Regions from separate parts of the Streptomyces sp. NPDC016640 genome, predicted to be linked through region 1. Evidence: riboswitches for the same ligand, from Rfam matches in the RefSeq annotation. Region 1 holds a riboswitch; each other region holds the start of a gene.
The links. A riboswitch is a leader RNA that binds a small molecule or an ion and turns the genes downstream of it on or off. The one in region 1 is predicted to bind cobalamin.

Region 1 (6,674 bases):
ACGCGCTCGCGCTGGCCTGCCACCGGTACGGGATGCGGTGCCACATCGTCGCCTCCACCACCGTCGACGCCACCACACTGGCCCAGCTGGAGATCCTCGGCGCCGTCGTCGAACAGGTCCGGCCGTCGCGGAACCTGAAACTCGACCAGGAGTTACGGGTGCGGCGGGTGCGCGAGATCCTGGCCGAACGCCCGGACTGCCACTGGATGCGCCAGTACCACGACGACATCCACTACCTCGGCTACCACGAGGTCGCCGACCGGATCGCGGCGGCGTTCCCCTCCACCGCGCTGACCGTCGTCGGCGGAGTGGGATCCGGCGCGTCGACCGGCGGCATCGTGGAGCGTCTGCGGGCCGCGGAGTCCTCCGTGCGGCTGGTCGGCGTCCAGCCCTTCGGCAGCGTCACCTTCGGCAGTCAGGACCACCACGACCCGGAAGCGATCATCGCCGGCATCGGGTCGTCCATCGTCTTCGACAACGTCCGCCACCACCTCTACGACGCCGTGCACTGGCTGGACTTCACCCACGCGATGTCCGGCGCGGTCGCCCTGCTGCGCGACCACGCCGTCTTCGCCGGGCTGTCCACCGGCGCCGGGTACCTGGCCGCGACGTACGAGGCCCGTCGTCACCCCGACCGGCTGCACGTGGTGATCGGCGCCGACACCGGCCACCGCTACGTGGAACGCGTCTTCGCCCGGCACGCGCAGGCCCTGGACCCCGCCGCGCTGAAACCCGTGGAGGTCCGCGACCCGGAGGGGATGACCATGCCCTGGTCGAGGCTGGAGTGGCGGCGGGCCGCGTGCCCGGCGCGCTGGAAGGAGCGTGCCGCGTGACCGTCGTCTGCCTGGAGTCGCTGACCTTCGGACTCGGACACCTGTCGCGCGCCGCCGGCCTGTTCGGCGAGCGGCTGCTGCTGCTGACCCGCGATCCCTCGTACTACGCCCACGAACTGGACCGGCTGCCCGCCGGCTGCCTCGACGTGCTCGAGACCGACACCTTCGACGTGGAGCGGGTGGCCGGGCTGCTGCGCCGGACCCCGGACCTGCGCGGTCTGATCAGTTCCACCGACACCTGGACACTGGTCGGGGCCGACCTCACCGCGCGCCTGGGCCTGCCCGGGCTCGACCCCGCGGTGCTGCGGCTGACCCGGGACAAGGCCGCCGTACGCAACCGGCTGCACGAGGCCGGCCTCACGCGCGGACGGGCCGTGGAGGCCGCCGGTGAGGCCGCGGAGGCACGGAAGCCGGTGCTCGAGGAGGTGGGGCTGCCGGCGATCCTGAAGGACACGGCGGGCACCGGCAGCCAGAACGTCTGGCTGGTGCGGGACGAGCGGGAACTGGACCGGTCCCTGTACCAGGCGGCGCGGCGGGACCTGAAGGGCCGGCTGTTCGCCGAGCCCTACTTCAGCGGCCCGGTCTACAGCGCCGAGACCCTCACCTGGGCGGGCCGTACCCGTCTCCTCGGCGTCTCCAGCAGGCTCATGTCGCCGGAGCCGTACTTCCGCGAGGAGATCACCGCCTTCCCCGTGGCCTTCCCGGAGGCGCGGCGGGCCTCGCTGGAGCGGTGGCTCGGCGAGGTGCTGGCCGCCATCGGGTACACCGACCGCTTCGCGCACGTGGAGTTCGTGCTGACCGCCGGCGGTCCCGAGGTGGTGGAGATCAATCCCAGGATCGGGGGCGCGCTGGTCGGCGAGGGGCTGTGCCGGGCGCTCGGCGTCAACGTGTACGAGGCGATGATCGAGGCCGCGCTGGGCCGCCGCCCCGCCTTGATGGACGTCGAACCGCCCGGCGGCCCGGCCGTGGCCTTCGTCCTGGGCTACCCGGCCGCGCCCGGCGTGTTCACCGGCGTCGCCGGGCTCGACCGGCTGGCGGACATGCCGGGCTCGCCCGCCTGGTACCCGGTCAAGTCGGTCGGTGACCGCGTCGAGCACCTGGACGACAGCCGCGGGTACGCGGGCATCGTCTACGCCGAGGCCGAGACCGCCGAACTCGCCACGCACCGGGCGGTGGCCGCCGCGGGCGCCCTGCGCGTCCTCACCGCGCCGTTCCCCGAGCCGGCCCGCCCGGAGACCTCCGGTGGGTGAACGCGCCCGGCGGGAGGGGACGTCGCGGGGGACGCTGTTCCCGCTCGACGGTCCGCTGCGCTTCCTGCTGCTCAGCTCGTTCCTGATCCCGCTCGGCAGTTTCATGGTCCTGCCGTTCATGTCGGTGTTCCTGCACGAACGGCTGGGGATGGGCCTCGGCGCGGTCGGCGTCGTGCTGGCCGTGGCGTCCCTCGTGCAGTTCTCCGGCGGCGTCGTCGGCGGGGCGCTGGCGGACCGGATCGGGCTGCGCCGCACGATGCTCTGGGCGCTGGTCGTGCGCACGGCCGGATTCGCCGGCTTCCTGGCGGCGCTGCGCTGGCCGCCGCTGGCCGTCGGCGCGCTGGTCCTCACCTGCTGCGGCGCCGCGCTCTACCTGCCCGCCAACAAGGCGTACCTGGTGCACGGCGTGGACGAGGAGCGCCGCCCGGCGTTCCTGTCGGCGGGCAACGCGGCGCTCAACGCGGGCATGGCGGTGGGCCCGTTGGTGGCCGGGCCCTTCGTGCTGTCCTCGCCCGGCCATCTGTTCGCGGTCGTCACCGGGCTGTTCCTCGCGGTCGCCGCGGGCCACGCACGGCTCCCCGAAGTGGGCGAGGACCGCCGCCCGTCCGCCGCGGGCACCGCCCGGCCGGGCCTGCTGACCGGCGTGGCCGTCCTGCCGTTCGCCGCCAACGCACTGGCGTTCTACCTCTACTTCCACTTCCAGCACTTCCTGGCGGTGTACGCCGTCGAGCGTGCCTCCGGCGCCTTCTACAGCATGGTGCTGCTGCTCTGCTTCTCCCTGGTCATCATCGTGCAGCCGCTCGCGTCCGGCCTGATCCGGCGGATGCCGTACGCCCTCGCCCTGGCCGCCGGTTTCACGGCGCTGGGAGCCGGGCTGGCCGTGCTGGCGGCCGGTACCCGGACGGCGCTCCTGGCGGGCGGGGCGCTGATCACCCTGGGCGACATCGTGCTGTTCCTGAAGAACGACCTGGAGGCACTGCGCCACAGCCCCCGTTCCGACGCCGTGGTCTTCGGCCAGCAGCGGCTGGCCGCGGGCCTGGGCGCCTGCGCGAGCGGAGTGCTGGGCGGTCAGCTCTACGGCCTGGGCGAACGCGCCGGTCACACCGGGTCGTTCTGGCTGCTCGCCGCCGCGCAGTGCCTGCTGCTTCCCCCTCTCCTGCTGACGCTGCGCCGCTTCGCGGCCCGGCGTCCCCTCCCCCACGGCGACGACGAAGGAGCACTGACACCGCATGACACGGACGGGCGGATTCCAGGACGATGACTTCTGGACCGAGTTCCACGACTTCCTCTTCTCCGAACAGCGCCACGCCCAGGCCGAGGAGCTGCTGGACACCTCTCCCCTGCTGGCCTTCGCGCCCGGGTCCCGGGTGCTGGACCTGTGCTGCGGGCCGGGGGTGTTCACCGTGCCGCTCGCCCTTCGCGGCCACCGGGTGACCGGGGTGGACCTCAGCCCGGCCATGCTGGAGCGCGCGCGCGAGCGGGCGGCGGACGCCGGCGCCCGCGTCACCCATGTGCGGGCCGACGCACGCCGGTTCGAGCAGCCGGGCGGCTTCGACGTCGTCCTCAACATGTTCACGTCCTTCGGGTACTTCGAGGACCCCGCCGACAACGCGCGCGTGCTGCGCGTCATGCACGACTGCCTGGCGGCCGGCGGCACCCTCGTCCTGGACCTCGCCGGCAAGGAACTGCTGGCCCGCAGGGTCACCCCGCCCAAAGTGGTGCGGCGCGGTGACGACCTGATGGTGCAGACCGACACCGTGCTGGACGACTGGGCGCGGTTGCGCAGCGACTGGGTGCTGGTCCGGGGCGAGCGGGTGACGCGCGCCACACTGGTGTGGTTCGTGTACAGCGCGGTGGAGTTGCGGCGGATGGCCGAGGAGGCGGGGTTCGAGCACGTGGAGGTCTTCGGCGGCTTCGACGGCCGTCCCTACGACGAGAACGCGGACCGGCTCGTCCTGCGGGCGGTCCGCGGAGGCTGACGGCTGCCGGGCGCGCGGGGTGATCCGCGCGCCCTTTCACCTCCGGGCCGGGGAACCGTACTATCACCAGGTCATCGCCGCGACGGGAGACAGGAAGCCGGTGCGAATCCGGCACGGTCCCGCCACTGTGACCGGGGAGTGCACCCCCTCGACACGCCACTGCGCGCCGCGCGGGAAGGCCGGGGGAACGTCGATCCGGGAGTCAGGACACTGGCCTGTCGCGGGCCCGTTCCGAGGAGCGCGGACTCCAGGAGGCTTCACGTGTCCCCCCTGCTCATCCCTGCCCGCACACGCCGGTCCCTGCGCGCCGCGGTCGCGGCCGTCGTCCTGCCGGCGACCCTGCTGACCGCCGGCTGCGGCCCGTCCGGCGACGGCGCGCACGAAGGGAGGGCCGCCGCGGCGGCCCCCGAGGGTTTTCCCGTCACCATCGACAACTGCGGTGTGCGCACGACGTACGACAGGCCGCCGGCCCGGGTGGTCACCATCCACCAGCACCCCGCCGAGCTGATGCTCGCCCTGGGCCTGAAGGACCGCATGGTCGGCACCGCCTTCCCCGACTCGGCCGTCCTGCCCGAGCTGAGGCGGGACTTCGAGGAGGTACCGCAACTGGCCGAGAGGGAACCGTCCTTCGAGGCCGTGCTGGACGCCGAACCCGATCTCGTCTACGGCGGCTACGGCAGCGCCTTCGCCGAGAACGAGGGCCGCTCCCGCACGGCATTCGCCGACGCCGGCATCGACACCCACCTCAACCGCGAGTACTGCGGCGAGAAGCGGGTGACGATGGAGGACACCTACGCCGAGATCCGCACCGTCGGCCGGATCTTCGGCGTCCCCGGCCGGGCCGAGCGGCTGGTCGCCGATCTGCGGAGCCGGGTGGGCGAGGCCGCCGCCGCGGTCGGGGGCGAGCCCGAGGTGCCCGTCTTCGTGTACGACAGCGGCGACAAGAGCGCCTTCACCGCGGGCGGCAGGAGCCTGGGCACCGAGCTGATCCGGCTGGCCGGCGGCCGCAACGTGTTCGGCGACCTCGACGACGTCTTCGGGGACGTCTCCTGGGAGCAGGTCGTCGAACGCCGGCCCGAGGTCATCGCCGTCTACGACTACGCCGGCGCCGGAAGCGTCGAGCGGAAGAAGGAGTTCCTGCGCTCCCAGCCGGCCCTCGCCGACGTGCCCGCCGTGCGCAACGAGCGGTTCGTCGTCCTGCCGCTGACCTCCACCCTGGTCGGCATCCGCTCGGCCTACGCCGTCGAGGACCTGGCCCGCGGACTGCACCCCGGGAGCTTCCGGTGACCCGCCCCGCCGTCGAGGCGCCCGCCGGGCCGGCCGCGCCGCCCGAGACGTCCGCCGGGCGGGCGACAACGGGCCGCACGTCCCTGGTCGTCACGCTCGTCGTCCTGGCCGCGCTGCTCGGGGCCTCCGCCACGGCGGGCCTGGCGATCGGCTCGGTGGAGGTGCCGCCCGGCCAGGTGTGGGACATCGTCACGCACGCGCTGGGCGCCGGCCGGACGGCGCCCGAGTGGTCGCGGGCGCGCGAGACGATCGTGCTGGACGTGCGGGCGCCGCGCGTGCTGCTCGGCGCGGTGACCGGCGCCGGGCTGGCGGTCGTGGGCACCGCGCTGCAGGCCCTGGTGCGCAACCCGCTCGCCGAGCCCTACCTCCTGGGGGTCTCCTCCGGGGCGTCCCTCGGCGCGGTCGCGGTGATCGTCTTCGGGGTCGGCGTGTTCGGGCCGCTGTCGCTGTCGGCCGCCGCGTTCACGGGCGCGCTGGGCGCGCTGCTGCTCGTCTACGCCACCGCCCGCACCGGCGGACGCATCTCCTCGATGCGGCTGGTGCTGTCCGGGGTGGCGATCGCCGCGGTGCTCACCGCCGTGCTGGACCTGCTGCTGCTGACCACCGACCGGGGCAACGAGACCCGCGCGGTGCTCGCCTGGACCCTCGGCGGTCTCGGCGGCGTCGGCTGGGAGGCGCTGTGGCTGCCGGGCCTGGCCGTGCTCCTGGGCATCGGCGTCCTGATGACGCAGGCCCGCAACCTGAATCTGCTGCTGGCCGGTGAGGAGGCCGCCACCACGATGGGGCTGGACGTGGCCCGCTTCCGCGCCCGCCTGTTCGTCCTGCTCTCCCTGGTCACCGGCGTCCTGGTGGCGGCGGCCGGGCCGATCGGTTTCGTCGGACTGATGATGCCCCACATCGTGCGCCTGTTCGTCGGCGGCGACCACCGCCGCGTCCTGCCGACGGCCGCGCTCGGCGGCGCGGTCTTCCTCGTCTGGGCGGATGTGGCCGCGCGGACGGTCGCCGCGCCGATGGAGATCCCCGTCGGCGTGCTCACGGCGCTGTGCGGCGGACCGTTCTTCCTGTGGCTGATGCGCCGGGACGCCCGGCGCGGCACCGACCGGGGAGTGGCATGACCGCGACCGACCTCCGCGTCGACGGCGTCACGATCAGCGCCGGTGTGCGCGTCCTGGTGCGGGACGTGTCCCTGACCGCCCGTCCCGGCGAGACGATCGGGCTGGTGGGCCCCAACGGCAGCGGCAAGTCCAGCCTGCTGCGCGCCGTCTACCGCGTGCTGCGCCCCGACGCCGGCCGGGTCCGCGTCGACGGCGCCGACGCCTGGTCGC
Region 2 (6,674 bases), 140 kb from region 1:
CCACCGGTCCCGGAAGGGGGTGCGGCCGAGGCCGACGACGTCGGCGACGCGCAGGTCGCTGTCGGTGTCGGTGGCCTGTTCGACGAAGGCGACGTGCCGCGCGATCCGGCGTGTGTCCCAGTCCCGGATCGGCTCGCCGTCGTACAGCACGGTCCCGGTCGTCGGAACCCGGAGCCCGGCCAGGCAGCGCAGCAGGGAGGACTTGCCGGAGCCGTTGGGGCCGATCAGCCCGACCGTCTCCCCGGGGGCGATCTCCAGGGTCACGTCGGTGACGATCGCCCGGCCGGGCACCGACCAGCCCAGCTTCTCGGCGGCGATCTTCACAGCTCACCTCGCTTGCGCATGACCAGGAGGAACAGCGGTACGCCGAGCAGGGCGGTGAACACGCCGACCGGAACTTCCTGGGGGGCGAAGGCCACCCGGGCCAGCGCGTCCGTCCACACCAGGAAGATCGCGCCCACGAGTGCGGAGAACGGCAGCAGGGAGCGGTGCAGCGGCCCGGCGACGAAGCGCACTCCGTGCGGGACGATCAGCCCCACGAAGCCGATCGCGCCGACCGAGGCGACCGCCACCGCGGTCATCACCGCCGTCACCAGCAGCAGCACCCGCCGTACCGCCCGGACGTCGACGCCCAGCGAGGAGGCGGTGTCGGTGCCGAAGGCGAAGGCGTCCAGAGCGGTCGAGTGCAGCCGGAAGACCACGAGCCCCACCACGCCGACCACCGCGCAGACGACCACCGAGTCCCAGCGGGTCGAGGCCATCGAGCCCAGCAGCCAGTGGGTGATGGCACGGATGGAGTCGGCGTCCCCGGATGCCGTCAGGACCAGGGAGGTCAGCGCCATGAAGAGCTCCGCCACGATCACGCCCGTCAGCACGATGCGTGCCGAATCGAGACCGGTGCGCCGCAGCAGGAGCAGCAACAGGCCGAACGACAGCAGGGCGCCCGCGAACGCCCCGCCGGTCACCCCGATCGCGCCCCCGCCCACGCCGAGCACGACCACGGCCACGGCCCCGGTCGACGCCCCCGACGAGATGCCCAGCAGGTAGGGGTCGGCCAGTGCGTTGCGGGTGACGGCCTGCAGCACGGCCCCGCACGTCGCGAGTGAGGCGCCGACCAGCGCCGCCATGAGCACACGCGGAACGCGCAGGTCCCAGACGAGGGAGTCGACCAGGCGGGGCAGCGGCTCGACGTCGAGGCCGAGACGGGGGCCCACCACCCGCGCCAGATCGGTGTAGCCGACATCGGCGACACCGATCCGTACCGACACCGCCAGTGACCCGGCCAGCACCACTGCGCCGATCAGGAGCAGCACGGCCTGCGACAGGCCGGAAGGGCCGGGGAGCGGTGACACGGGCGGCGTCCTGGCGGAGGCCGCGCGCCCGTGCTCCCGGGCGGCCGGGTGGAGCAGGTCCACCGTGCCCGGCACGCCGGCCGGCGCGTCCGCGCTAGCGGACATACCCGAGTTCCTCCATGCCCTCGATCAGCAGCCCGAGGGTGTGCGTGGTGCGCACCGAGGGATCCATCTCGATGCCGGGTACCTCGATGATCCGGTTCTTCTCGACCGCGGTCAGCTTGGACACCAGCGTGTCCTCGCGCATCATCTTCAGCTTCTCCTCGGCGCTGTCACCGGGGGCTCCGCGTTCGGAGAGGTCGCCGACCACGATGAAGTCGGGGTCGCGGTCGGCGATCTGCTCCCAGGAGACCTCCGGCCACTCCTCGGCGACGTCGTCGAAGGCGTTCCTCGCGCCCACGAGCCTGCTCATCTCGCTGGGCAGTCCGCTCTTTCCGGCTACGTACGGCAGCCCGTTGTAGACCGAGTACAGCCATACGACGGTCGGTTCGCCCTCGACCCTCTTCCCGGTCTCGGCCGCCTTGCCCACCACGGCCCGCTGCTCGGCGACCAGCTCGGCCGCCCGGTCCTCGACGCCGAAGATCCTGCCGTAGTTCTCGTAGTCGCCGAAGAGGAGGTCGAACGGGGTCTTGTCCGGGGCGTTGTGTTTCGGACACTCCACGGCGCTCACATAGGAGGGCAGTTCCAGTTCGGCGAGTTCCTCACGGGTGCCGACCCGGTCCTTGGCGTAGAGGTCGTCGAAGGAGGCGATGACGATGTCGGGAGCGGCCGCGCGCAGCTGTTCGCCGGTGAGGACCTTGGGGCTGAGCACCGGCACCTGGGCGTAGGCTTCCCGGTACTCCTTGGCGATCTTCGTCTTCAGGTTCGCGGTTCCGGCCATGCGGTCCCCGAGCCCGAGTTCCAGCAGCGTCTCCGTGGCGGACTGGTCCAGGGCGACGGCGCGCTTCGGCGGTTCGTCGAAGGAGAGCTTCCGGCCGCAACTCGTCACGGTCGTCGTCCGCGCGGCCGCTTTGTCCGCGGAGCCGTCGGCGGAGGACTCCCCCGACGATGAGCAGCCGACGGCCGTGAGAGCGAGCGTGGCCAGAGCGACGCCTAATCGTGCGGGGTGGCGCATGGGTTCCTCCGGTCTGGAAGAGGCCGTGATGCCGATCATGCAGGGAGCTCGGTCGGGTTGGCGGCTACTCTAGCGACAACGATTTTCATCACGCTAGCCCCCCGGGGGGTGACGCGGTGGCGGGCTCGGACACTCCGCCGTGTGCCGGCAGCCGCCAACGGCCCCGAGCGCGCCTGTGGTCGGCGGGACCACGGGTCGCCCCCGAAGCCGGTCCGGCCGCGGCCGCGCACCATCCGACCAGGTCCACGAACGACAGGAGCGTCACGACGTGCCGACCCCACTCATACCGACCACGGCGTCGGAGGACACCCCCGGAAAGCAGCGGCCCCTCCTGCTCGACGCCGCCTTCCTACGGCTCTGGACGGGCGCCACAGCCTCGGGTCTGGCGACCTGGGCCCTGCCGTTCGTGCTGGGGTTCGCGGTGCTCGACCGCACGCTCGACGTCACCGATCTCGGCCTGCTGCTCGCGGCACGCACCGCGGGATTCCTCGCCGCGGTGCCCGTCGCCGGAGTACTGGCCGACCGGCACTCCCGCCGGGGCGTCGTGCTGTGGGCGGGACTGGCGGCGGGAGTCGCGGCACCGCTGATCGCCGCCGGACTCGGCCGCTCGGTCCTGCTGATGGCGTCGGCCGCCGCCCTGGCCGGCGCGGGTCAGGGCGCCTGCCGGCCCGCCTTCCAGGCCCTGACCGCCGAGGTCGTCGATGCCGGCCGCAGGCAGCAGGCCAACGCCGCCATGACGCTCGCGGTCAGGGTCACCACCCTGACGGGGCCTTCACTGACCGCCCTGCTCGCCGTGTTCCTCGGCACCCGCGCCCTGCTGCTCGGCATCGGCCTGCTGTGGCTCGTCGCCGCCCTCCTGCCCGGACCGGGCGCACATGCCGGCACCGGGACCGAGGGCGCTCCCTGCGCCGAACGTCCCCAACGGGTGTCGTTCCTGGCCGAGTTCGCCGACGGCGTCCGTGAAGCCCGCAGGCACCCGTGGTTCGTCGCCGGACTGGCGGCCCTGACGGCCGTCATAGCCACCGGCTACTCCGCGACCGGCGTCGCCCTGCCCCTGGTCAGCCGCGACGAGTACGGCACCGAGGTCGTGCTCGCGGGTGCGATGACCGCCTACACCGCCGGTGCGCTGGCCGCGGCCCTGCTCGTCGCCCGCTGGCGCCCGCGATCGGCGGGCTGGACCGCTCTGGCGGGCCTCGCCGCCTACGGCTTCGCCCCGCTGAGCCTGATGGTCCCCGTGCACCCCGTGGTGGTGATGACCGCCTACGCCGTCGCCGGCATCGGCATCGAGCTGTTCAACGTGCCGTGGTTCACCGCGACCCAGCGCGAGGTCGCACCGGACAAGCTCGCCCGGGTTTCCTCGTTGGACTTCCTGCTCTCCTACGGCCTCGCCCCGGTCGGGCTCGTCCTCATCGCGCCGGCCATCGACGCCTTCGGCACCCGCGCCGTCCTCGCGGTCTGCGCACTGACCTGCTTCGCCGCCCCGGCCGTCGCCGCCCTGGTGCCCAGCGCCCGCCACTTCTCCCGCAGGCCCGAGGCGCCGTCCGGAGCCGAGGGGAAAGCCGGGAGCGCCGCCTGATGCGGCAGTCTCGGGTCATGCACTCACTCAGCCACAGCACCCAGCCGTCTGCTCCCCCCACGCCTTCGGGCCTCGTCCCCGGCCGGGTGGCCGGCGAACGGGAGCAGGAGGCCCGCACCCTCCTGTCACGGGACGGAGCCGTCGTCCTCACCGGTTACGAGAACACAGCCGACGCCCTCGCCGTCGCCGCGGCCCGCACCCTGGGCAGCCGTCTGCGGGAGCTGTATCCGCACCGCGTGCGCACCTCCCGTGACGCCGGCCCCGTCCACCTGCACGCCGACAGCTTCGACCTCGTCGTCGACGTCGGCGGCGTACCCGGCAGGCGGCGGCACCCCGACGAGGACCACGTCCTGATCCAGTGCGTCCGGCCCGCTCCCCGCGGAGGCGACTCCTTCGCGCTCGACGCGTACGGCCTCGTCGACGGCCTGGCGTCGACCGACCCCGCCCTCCTGGACTTCCTCACCGGTACCGACGTCGACCTGTACGGCGAGTGGGCGGGGACGCGCGGACTTCCCGCCACCCCACGCGTCGCCCGGCACGTCGAGTACACCCGCACCGGCCGTCGCGTCGTCCGCCGCACCGACGGGGCCGTGCCCCTGCACCGCGACCCGGACACCGACCGGGTACGCGCCATGCTGGCCCGCTTCGACGAGACGGTGCACGCCCTCGAACCGGCCCTACCGCGCTTCCGGCTCGCCGAGGGCGACATCCTCGTCCTCGACAACTACCGCTGCTGGCACGGCCGCGACGCGCACACCGGTGAGCGCACCGTCCGCATCCTCACCCTGCGCACGGCCGACGCCCGCTGAACGTGTCCCCACCGCGGTGGCGCAAACCTGCGCCCCCCAGGGGGAGAAGGCGTGGGAACACACGCTAGGCTGCAAGCGCCTCGTGGGGGAAGTCCGGTCGAAGTCCGGCGCTGACCCGCAACGGTAGGCGGAATCCCGTACGGGATTCCGTGAGCCCGATCACCCGCGGTGGTGAAGCCCCTGTCAATCGCCGTGGACTGCGAGAGGTGCTGCGCACGGGGTCCAGCGCCCGGGCCCGCTCCTTCGATCACGCAGGTGCACGGCCCGAGGCGAAAGCGATCCGCCTGTGGCCACGCTCCGCGACCCCATACCCGCCGTACCGCACCGCACCACGAGCGGCGGGCCCCCACCGCCCCGGCGCGTCCCGTTGCCCCTGCTCGTGACCGGTCTGTGTGTCGCGCTCCCCGTCTCCCTGGTCTGTGGGGCGAGTACCGGGGCGTCGGGGCTCTCCTGGAGCGAGGCGCTGCACTACCTCTGGGCGGGGCTGACCGGTGGGCTCATAGCTCCGGACGAGGTCTCCTCCTACACCATCGTGTGGGAACTGCGCTTCCCGCGCGCCGTGCTGGCCGCGGTGGTCGGCGCCGGTCTGGCGGCCGTGGGCGTCGCCGTCCAGGCCATGGTCCGCAACGCGCTCGCGGACCCGTTCGTCCTCGGCATCTCCTCCGGCGCGGGCGTCGGCGCCAACGCCGTGCTCATCTTCGGCGCCTTCGGCGCGCTCGGTGTCTGGGCGCTGTCCACGGCGGCGTTCCTCTCCGCGCTCGCGGCCATGACGCTGGTGTACGCGATCGCCCGGACCCCGCGGGGGCTGACACCGCTCCGGCTCGTGCTGACCGGTACCGCCATGTACTACGGCTTCTCGGCCGTGACCACGTTCATGGTGTTCGCCGCCGAGCACGGTGAGGCGGCCCGGTCCGCGATGATGTGGCTGCTCGGCAGTCTGGGCGGTGCGAGCTGGTCCTCCGTGCCGGTCGCCGCGGGCGCGGTGCTCGGCGGCCTCGCCCACCTCGGCTTCTCGGCCCGGCGCCTGAACGCCCTGGCGATGGGTGACGAGACCGCTGCCGCGCTGGGGGTGGACCCCGGCCGGCTGCGCAAGGAACTCTTCCTGACGACCGCCGCCGTCACCGGGGCGGTGGTCGCGGTCAGCGGGGCGATCGGCTTCGTGGGCCTGATGGTGCCGCACGCCGCCCGGATGCTGGTCGGGGCGGACCACCGCCGGCTGCTGGCCGTCGCGCCCCCGGCCGGTGCCGTGCTGCTGATCTGGGTCGACGTCCTGTCGCGCGTGGTGCTCGCCCCGGCCGAACTGCCGCTGGGCGTCCTGACGGCGGCGATCGGTGTGCCGTGCTTCGTCCTGCTCATGCGCCGCCGCACCTACACCTTCGGGGGCGTGTGATGCAGGTCGACATCGACACGGTGACCGTGGAGATCTCCGGCACGCGGCTGGTGGAGGACGTATCGCTGCGGGCGGGCAGCGGCCAGTTCGTGGGGCTCGTCGGGCCCAACGGCAGCGGCAAGTCGACCCTGTTGCGATGCGTCTACCGGGCCCTGCGCCCCACGGTTGGTGCGATACGCCTCGACGGCGACGACCTGCTGGCCTTGAACACGCGAGAAAGCGCCCGCCGGCTCGCGGCCCTTCCACAGGAAGCGGTCGCGGAGTTCGACTTCACCGTGGCCGAGGTCGTGGCCATGGGCAGGTTGCCGCACCAGGGTTCGGTGACCCGGGAGACCGGCGAGGACCGGCGCGCGTGTGCCGCCGCGCTGGAGGGAGTCGGCGCCGGCCATCTGGCCGACCGGGGCTTCCTCACGCTCTCCGGCGGTGAGAAGCA
Region 3 (6,674 bases), on a different contig from region 1:
GTACCGGGGCGACCGGTACAAGTTCGTCGCGCGGCTCAAGCGCCCCCGGGACTGAGCCGGCCCCGGACCGCGTTCGCACGTCCCGGCAACCGGACCGCGTTCACACATCCCGGCAAAGCGGGCGGCGGACGGGGTCTTCATTGCTGTTTCCTCTCGGTTGGGCGGCGTCTGGATACCGCCATGCGGACGAGGGGTTACCACCGGCGCCGTCCCTGACCTAGATTTCCTGCGCATTACCGTCGGTGATCAGTAAGGGGACGGGAGCCGTCTGATGTCACAAGCCCCAGAATCCACAGGAGGCCCGGTGGTGACGCCCGTGCGCGTCGTCATCGCCCTCTGTCTCGTCGCGCCGTTCGTGGCCATGCTCTGGGTCGGTTCGTACGCGAAGACCGACCCCGTCGTCATCGGCATCCCGTTCTTCTACTGGTACCAGATGCTCTGGGTGCTGATCTCCACCGCGCTCACGATGGTCGCGTACAAGCTGTGGCAGCGTGACCAGCGCGGCCGCTCGGCCTCGAAGGGCGGTGCGTCGCGGTGAACGAGGGCGTGAACGGCGTGGCACTCGCCGTCTTCATCTTCTTCTTCGTGCTCGTCACGGTCATGGGCTTCCTGGCCGCGCGCTGGCGCAGGGCCGCGAACGAGCACAGCCTCGACGAGTGGGGTCTGGGCGGGCGGTCCTTCGGCACCTGGGTGACCTGGTTCCTGCTCGGCGGCGACCTGTACACCGCCTACACCTTCGTGGCCGTTCCGGCGGCGATCTACGCGGCGGGCGCGGCCGGCTTCTTCGCGGTGCCGTACACGATCCTGGTGTACCCGCTGATCTTCACCTTCCTGCCCCGGCTGTGGTCGGTGTCGCACAAGCACGGCTATGTGACGACGTCCGACTTCGTGCGCGGCCGGTTCGGCTCGAAGGGGCTGTCGCTGGCCGTCGCGGTCACCGGGATCCTGGCGACGATGCCGTACATCGCGCTCCAGCTGGTCGGCATCCAGGCCGTGCTGGACGTGATGGGCGTCGGCGGCGGCGAGGACACCAACTGGTTCGTCAAGGACCTGCCGCTGCTGCTCGCGTTCGGTGTGCTGGCGGCGTACACGTACTCGTCGGGGCTGCGGGCCCCCGCGCTGATCGCGTTCGTCAAGGACACGCTGATCTACCTCGTGATCGCGGTGGCGATCATCTACATCCCGATCAAGCTGGGCGGCTTCGACGAGATCTTCGCCTCGGCGAGCGAGGCGTACAGCCAGACCAACCCGGCCACGGGCGCGCCGCGCGGGGCGCTGGTGCCGGGTGAGGCGGGCCAGTGGACGTACGCCACGCTGGCGCTGGGCTCGGCGCTCGCACTGTTCATGTACCCGCACTCGATCACCGCGACGCTGTCCTCGCGCAGCCGTGAGGTGATCCGCCGCAACACCACGATCCTGCCGCTGTACTCCCTGATGCTGGGGCTGCTGGCGCTGCTGGGCTTCATGGCGATCGCGGCCGGGGTGAAGGTGGAGAACGGGCAGCTGGCGATCCCGCAGCTGTTCGAGGACATGTTCCCGGACTGGTTCGCGGGTGTGGCCTTCGCGGCGATCGGCATCGGCGCGCTGGTGCCGGCGGCGATCATGTCCATCGCGGCGGCGAACCTGTTCACCCGCAACATCTACAAGGACTTCATCAAGCCGGACGCGACCCCGGCGCAGGAGACCAAGGTTTCCAAGATCGTCTCCCTGCTGGTGAAGGTGGGTGCGCTGGCCTTCGTCCTGACCATGGACAAGACGGTCGCCATCAACTTCCAGCTCCTCGGCGGCATCTGGATCCTGCAGACCTTCCCCGCCCTGGTGGGCGGTCTCTTCACCCGCTGGTTCCACCGCTGGGCGCTGCTCGGCGGCTGGGCGGTCGGCATGGTCTACGGCACGGCCGCCGCGTACGGGGTGGCCTCGCCGACGCAGAAGCACTTCGGCGGCTCGTCGGAGGAGATCCCGGGCATCGGCGAGATCGGCTACATCGGTCTCACCGCCTTCGTGATCAACGTCCTGGTGACGGTGGCCCTGACCTTCGTCATGAGGGCAGTCAAGGCGCCCGAGGGCGTCGACGAGACCAAGCCGCAGGACTACACGGCGGACGCGGGTGACCCCGGCGTCCGGGTGGAGCTCCCGCCGGCCACGGCGGGCAGCTCGCACTGACGCCGCGGACCTCGGGCGACGGGCCGTCGGAGACATCCGGCGGCCCGTCGCCGTACCCGTCCGGCGGCCCCCGTGGACATCGCCGCACAGGGCCCGTCCGCTGGACGGGCCGCTCGGCTTCGGGAAGAGCGACGCCTGCCCCGGCGAGCTCAGGGACGTGGCGAGGCGCGCGGCCGAGGTGCCGGTCGCCGCGGAGAACGGGCCGGTGCCGGGCGGGTGGCCTTCGTGCCCGGCGGCGGTCCGACGGCCGGCACATCCGGGCCCGGCGCGCCGTGCGCTCCGTCCACCGCGTCCACCGCGTCCACGAGCGGCGGGTCCCACCCGCGCCCCCGAGCACGACCGGAACCCTCCGCCGGAGCTGTGCGACCTCACTCTCCCCACCTACGAGTTGACGCTCCGAGAGCAGCGCGACACAACATATGGGATTGCGGGCGGCACCCGACACAAGATGTATGCTCATGCTCGCTGTCGCCGCAGGGGAATCCGGTGCGAATCCGGAACTGTCCCGCAACGGTGTACCCATGCCCGCGCGCCTTCGCGTACGCATGGACGTCAGTCCGAGGACCTGCCGACAGTGCGCCCGGCCGTCCGGTCCGGGTGCATGGACGTCCGGGCCTCGTGGGATGGGCCGGTGGACGCGACGCCGCGTGCGCTCGTGTGCTGCCGCCCGCCCCCGTGAGGCCCCGTGCCGAGCGAGGGAGAGCCACACGTGACCATCGCGCCAGCCGATCCGGCTTCAGCCATCGACGTGACCGAGGGGGCGACGGCCCCGGTGCCGCGCTGCTGCGGACCCTGACCGGGCTGACCGCCGACCTGCCCGACGCCGACCCCGGCCGGGTCGCCGCCGCCGCGCTGCGCGGCCGGTCCGCCGGAGCCGACGAGGCGGAGCTGCGGGAGCTGGCCACCGAGGCGGCGGCCGGGCTCATCTCCGAGGACCCGGTCTACTCCCGGCTCGCGGCCCGCCTGCTGACCGTCGGCATCCGCGCCGAGGCCGCCTCGCAGGGCGTCACGTCGTTCACCGGGTCCGTCGCGACCGGGCACCGCGAGGGGCTGATCGCCGACCGGACCGCCGAGTTCGTCCGGCTGCACGCGGACCGCCTCGACGCACTGATCGACACCCGGGCCGACGACCGCTTCGGCTACTTCGGCCTGCGCACCCTGCACAGCCGCTACCTGCTGCGCCACCCGGTCACCCGCAAGGTCCTCGAGACGCCCCAGCACTTCCTGCTGCGCGTCGCCGCCGGTCTCGCCGAGGACGACACCGCGCGCTCGGTGGACGAGGTCGCCTCGCTCTACCGGCTGATGAGCCGCCTGGACTACCTGCCCTCCTCCCCCACGCTGTTCAACTCCGGTACGCGGCACCCGCAGATGTCGTCCTGCTACCTGCTCGACTCCCCCAAGGACGAGTTGGACTCCATCTACGACCGCTACCACCAGGTGGCCCGCCTCTCCAAGCACGCGGGGGGCATCGGCCTGGCCTACTCCCGCATCCGCTCCCGGGGTTCGCTGATCCGCGGCACCAACGGGCACTCCAACGGCATCGTCCCGTTCCTGAAGACGCTGGACGCCTCGGTCGCCGCGGTCAACCAGGGCGGGCGGCGCAAGGGCGCGGCGGCGGTCTACCTGGAGACCTGGCACTCCGACATCGAGGAGTTCCTGGAGCTGCGCGACAACACCGGTGAGGACGCCCGCCGTACGCACAACCTGAACCTCGCGCACTGGGTGCCGGACGAGTTCATGCGCCGGGTCGACGCGGACGCGCCCTGGTCGCTGTTCTCCCCGGCGGACGTGCCCGAGCTGGTCGACCTGTGGGGCGAGGAGTTCGACGCGGCGTACCGGGCCGCCGAGGCCGCGGGCCTGGCGCGGAAGACGCTCCCGGCCCGCGAGCTGTACGGCCGCATGATGCGCACCCTCGCCCAGACCGGCAACGGCTGGATGACCTTCAAGGACACCGCCAACCGCACCGCCAACCAGACCGCCGAGCCGGGGCAAGTCATCCACTCCTCCAACCTCTGCACGGAGATCCTGGAGGTCACCGACGACGGGGAGACGGCGGTCTGCAACCTGGGGTCGGTCAACCTCGGCGCGTTCGTCGACCCGGCCGCCGGCGACCTCGACTGGGAGCGGCTGGACAGCACCGTACGCACGGCCGTCACCTTCCTCGACCGGGTGGTGGACATCAACTTCTACCCGACCGAGCAGGCGGGCCGCTCCAACGCCCGCTGGCGGCCGGTGGGCCTGGGCGCGATGGGCCTCCAGGACGTCTTCTTCAAGCTGCGCCTGCCCTTCGGCTCGCCCGAGGCGAAGGACCTGTCCACCAGGATCGCCGAGCGGATCATGCTCGCCGCCTACGAGGCCTCCGCCGACCTCGCCGAGCGGGACGGCCCGCTGCCCGCCTGGGAGAAGACCCGCACCGCCCGGGGCGTGCTGCACCCGGACCACTACGGCACGGACCCGGCCTGGCCGGAGCGCTGGGCGGCACTGCGGACGCGGATCGCCTCGGTCGGGATGCGCAACTCGCTGCTCCTGGCGATCGCGCCCACCGCCACCATCGCGTCGATCGCGGGGGCGTACGAGTGCATCGAGCCACAGGTGTCCAACCTGTTCAAGCGCGAGACGCTGTCCGGGGAGTTCCTCCAGGTCAACTCCTACCTGGTCGACGACCTGAAGCGGCTCGGCGTGTGGGACGCGCGCACCCGTGAGGCGCTGCGCGAGGCGGGCGGCTCGGTGCAGGACTTCACGTGGATCCCCGAGGAGGTGCGCCGGCTGTACCGCACGGCATGGGAGATCCCGCAGCGCTCCCTGATCGACATGGCGGCCGCCCGCACCCCGTTCCTGGACCAGGCGCAGTCGCTGAACCTGTTCCTGGAGACGCCGACCATCGGCAAGCTCTCCTCGATGTACGCCTACGCCTGGAAGCAGGGCCTCAAGACCACCTACTACCTCCGTTCCCGCCCGGCGACCCGGATCGCCCGAGCGGCGCGCGCGTCCGTCCCCGTTCCGCGGGCGGCCGACCCCGAGGCCGTCGCCTGCTCCCTGGAAAACCCCGAGTCCTGCGAGGCCTGCCAGTAATGCCCACCCGCCGCCCGACCACCACCCCTGGAGGACGGCGCTCCGCGCCGACTGTGATGACGACGAAGAACCTGCTCGACCCGGGCTTCGAACTGACGCTGCGCCCCATGCGCTACCCCGACTTCTACGACCGCTACCGGGACGCCATCAAGAACACCTGGACCGTGGAGGAGGTCGATCTCCACTCCGACGTGGCCGACCTCGCCAGGCTGAGCCCCGCCGAACAGCACCTCATCGGCCGGCTCGTGGCCTTCTTCGCCACCGGCGACTCCATCGTGGCGAACAACCTGGTGCTCACCCTCTACAAGCACATCAACTCCCCCGAGGCGCGGCTGTACCTGTCGCGACAGCTCTTCGAGGAGGCGGTGCACGTCCAGTTCTATCTGACCCTGCTGGACACCTACCTGCCCGACCCGGAGGACCGGACGGCGGCCTTCGCGGCCGTGGAGAACATCCCGTCCATCCGGGAGAAGGCCGAGTTCTGCTTCCGGTGGATGGACTCGGTGGAGAAGCTCGACCGGCTCGCGACCCGGGCCGACCGCCGCCGCTTCCTGCTGAACCTGATCTGCTTCGCCGCGTGCATCGAGGGCCTGTTCTTCTACGGTGCCTTCGCCTACGTGTACTGGTTCCGCAGCCGGGGCCTGCTGCACGGCCTGGCGACCGGCACCAACTGGGTGTTCCGCGACGAGACGATGCACATGTCCTTCGCCTTCGACGTGGTCGACACCGTGCGCAAGGAGGAGCCGGAGCTGTTCGACGGGCAGCTGGAGCGGCAGGTCACCGACATGCTGCGCGAGGCGGTCGAGGCGGAGCTGCAGTTCGCGCGTGACCTGTGCGGGGACGGGCTGCCGGGCATGAACACCGAGTCGATGCGGCAGTACCTGGAGTGCGTCGCCGACCAGCGCCTCGTCCGGCTGGGCTTCGCTCCGGTGTACGGCTCGGAGAACCCGTTCTCCTTCATGGAGCTCCAGGGCGTCCAGGAGCTGACGAACTTCTTCGAGCGGCGCCCGTCCGCGTACCAGGTCGCCGTGGAGGGCACGGTCGACCTGGACGAGGACTTCTGAGACCCCGCCGTCGGCCCGGCCGGCGGACCCGTGCTGCGCCGCGGCACGGGCTTCACCCTCCGGGTGGAACCCGGTCGCGGGCGTCCGGCGGCGGACCTCATCGCCGTGCCCACCGGTTCGCAACCACGCCCGCCGGCGGACGTCCTGCGGCCCGGAGGCCGCCCGAACGCCCGCCGGCGGGCGGGTCTCACCGTGTGACCGGCCTGAGCAGCAGCCGGTTCGGATGCAGCGTGATGCCGATGCGCGGGTCGTCGTCGGACTCGGCCACCCGCTCGAAGCGGTACCGGTGGGCCAGGGACGCCGTGATCAGCGTCAGCAGGGCCATCGAGAAGTGGTCACCCGGGCACTTGCGATTGCCCACGCCGAAAGGACGCA

Region 2: linked by a shared signal. The riboswitch ahead of ACF07S_RS22025 (FecCD family ABC transporter permease) and the one ahead of ACF07S_RS21430 (ABC transporter substrate-binding protein) in region 1 are both predicted to bind cobalamin.
Region 3: linked by a shared signal. The riboswitch ahead of ACF07S_RS00845 (ribonucleoside-diphosphate reductase subunit alpha) and the one ahead of ACF07S_RS21430 (ABC transporter substrate-binding protein) in region 1 are both predicted to bind cobalamin.

Annotation. Positions count from the first base shown of each region.
Region 1 is NZ_JBIBRG010000010.1:122,290-128,963, forward strand. Features, by position in the region: gene ACF07S_RS21410 (cysteine synthase family protein) at 1-833, shown strand, start outside; gene ACF07S_RS21415 (ATP-grasp domain-containing protein) at 830-2,083, shown strand; gene ACF07S_RS21420 (MFS transporter) at 2,076-3,344, shown strand; gene ACF07S_RS21425 (class I SAM-dependent methyltransferase) at 3,313-4,062, shown strand; cobalamin riboswitch at 4,114-4,296, shown strand; gene ACF07S_RS21430 (ABC transporter substrate-binding protein) at 4,324-5,349, shown strand; gene ACF07S_RS21435 (FecCD family ABC transporter permease) at 5,346-6,464, shown strand; gene ACF07S_RS21440 (ABC transporter ATP-binding protein) at 6,461-6,674, shown strand, end outside.
Region 2 is NZ_JBIBRG010000010.1:258,360-265,033, reverse strand. Features, by position in the region: gene ACF07S_RS22050 (ABC transporter ATP-binding protein) at 1-324, opposite strand, end outside; gene ACF07S_RS22045 (FecCD family ABC transporter permease) at 321-1,457, opposite strand; gene ACF07S_RS22040 (ABC transporter substrate-binding protein) at 1,447-2,466, opposite strand; gene ACF07S_RS22035 (MFS transporter) at 2,735-4,042, shown strand; gene ACF07S_RS22030 (TauD/TfdA family dioxygenase) at 4,060-4,851, shown strand; cobalamin riboswitch at 4,896-5,036, shown strand; gene ACF07S_RS22025 (FecCD family ABC transporter permease) at 5,138-6,241, shown strand; gene ACF07S_RS22020 (ABC transporter ATP-binding protein) at 6,241-6,674, shown strand, end outside.
Region 3 is NZ_JBIBRG010000001.1:178,044-184,717, forward strand. Features, by position in the region: gene ACF07S_RS00830 (GntR family transcriptional regulator) at 1-55, shown strand, start outside; gene ACF07S_RS00835 (DUF3311 domain-containing protein) at 272-538, shown strand; gene mctP (monocarboxylate uptake permease MctP) at 535-2,163, shown strand; cobalamin riboswitch at 2,579-2,751, shown strand; partial or broken gene ACF07S_RS00845 (ribonucleoside-diphosphate reductase subunit alpha) at 2,873-5,235, shown strand; gene ACF07S_RS00850 (ribonucleotide-diphosphate reductase subunit beta) at 5,292-6,299, shown strand; gene ACF07S_RS00855 (cytochrome P450) at 6,487-6,674, opposite strand, start outside.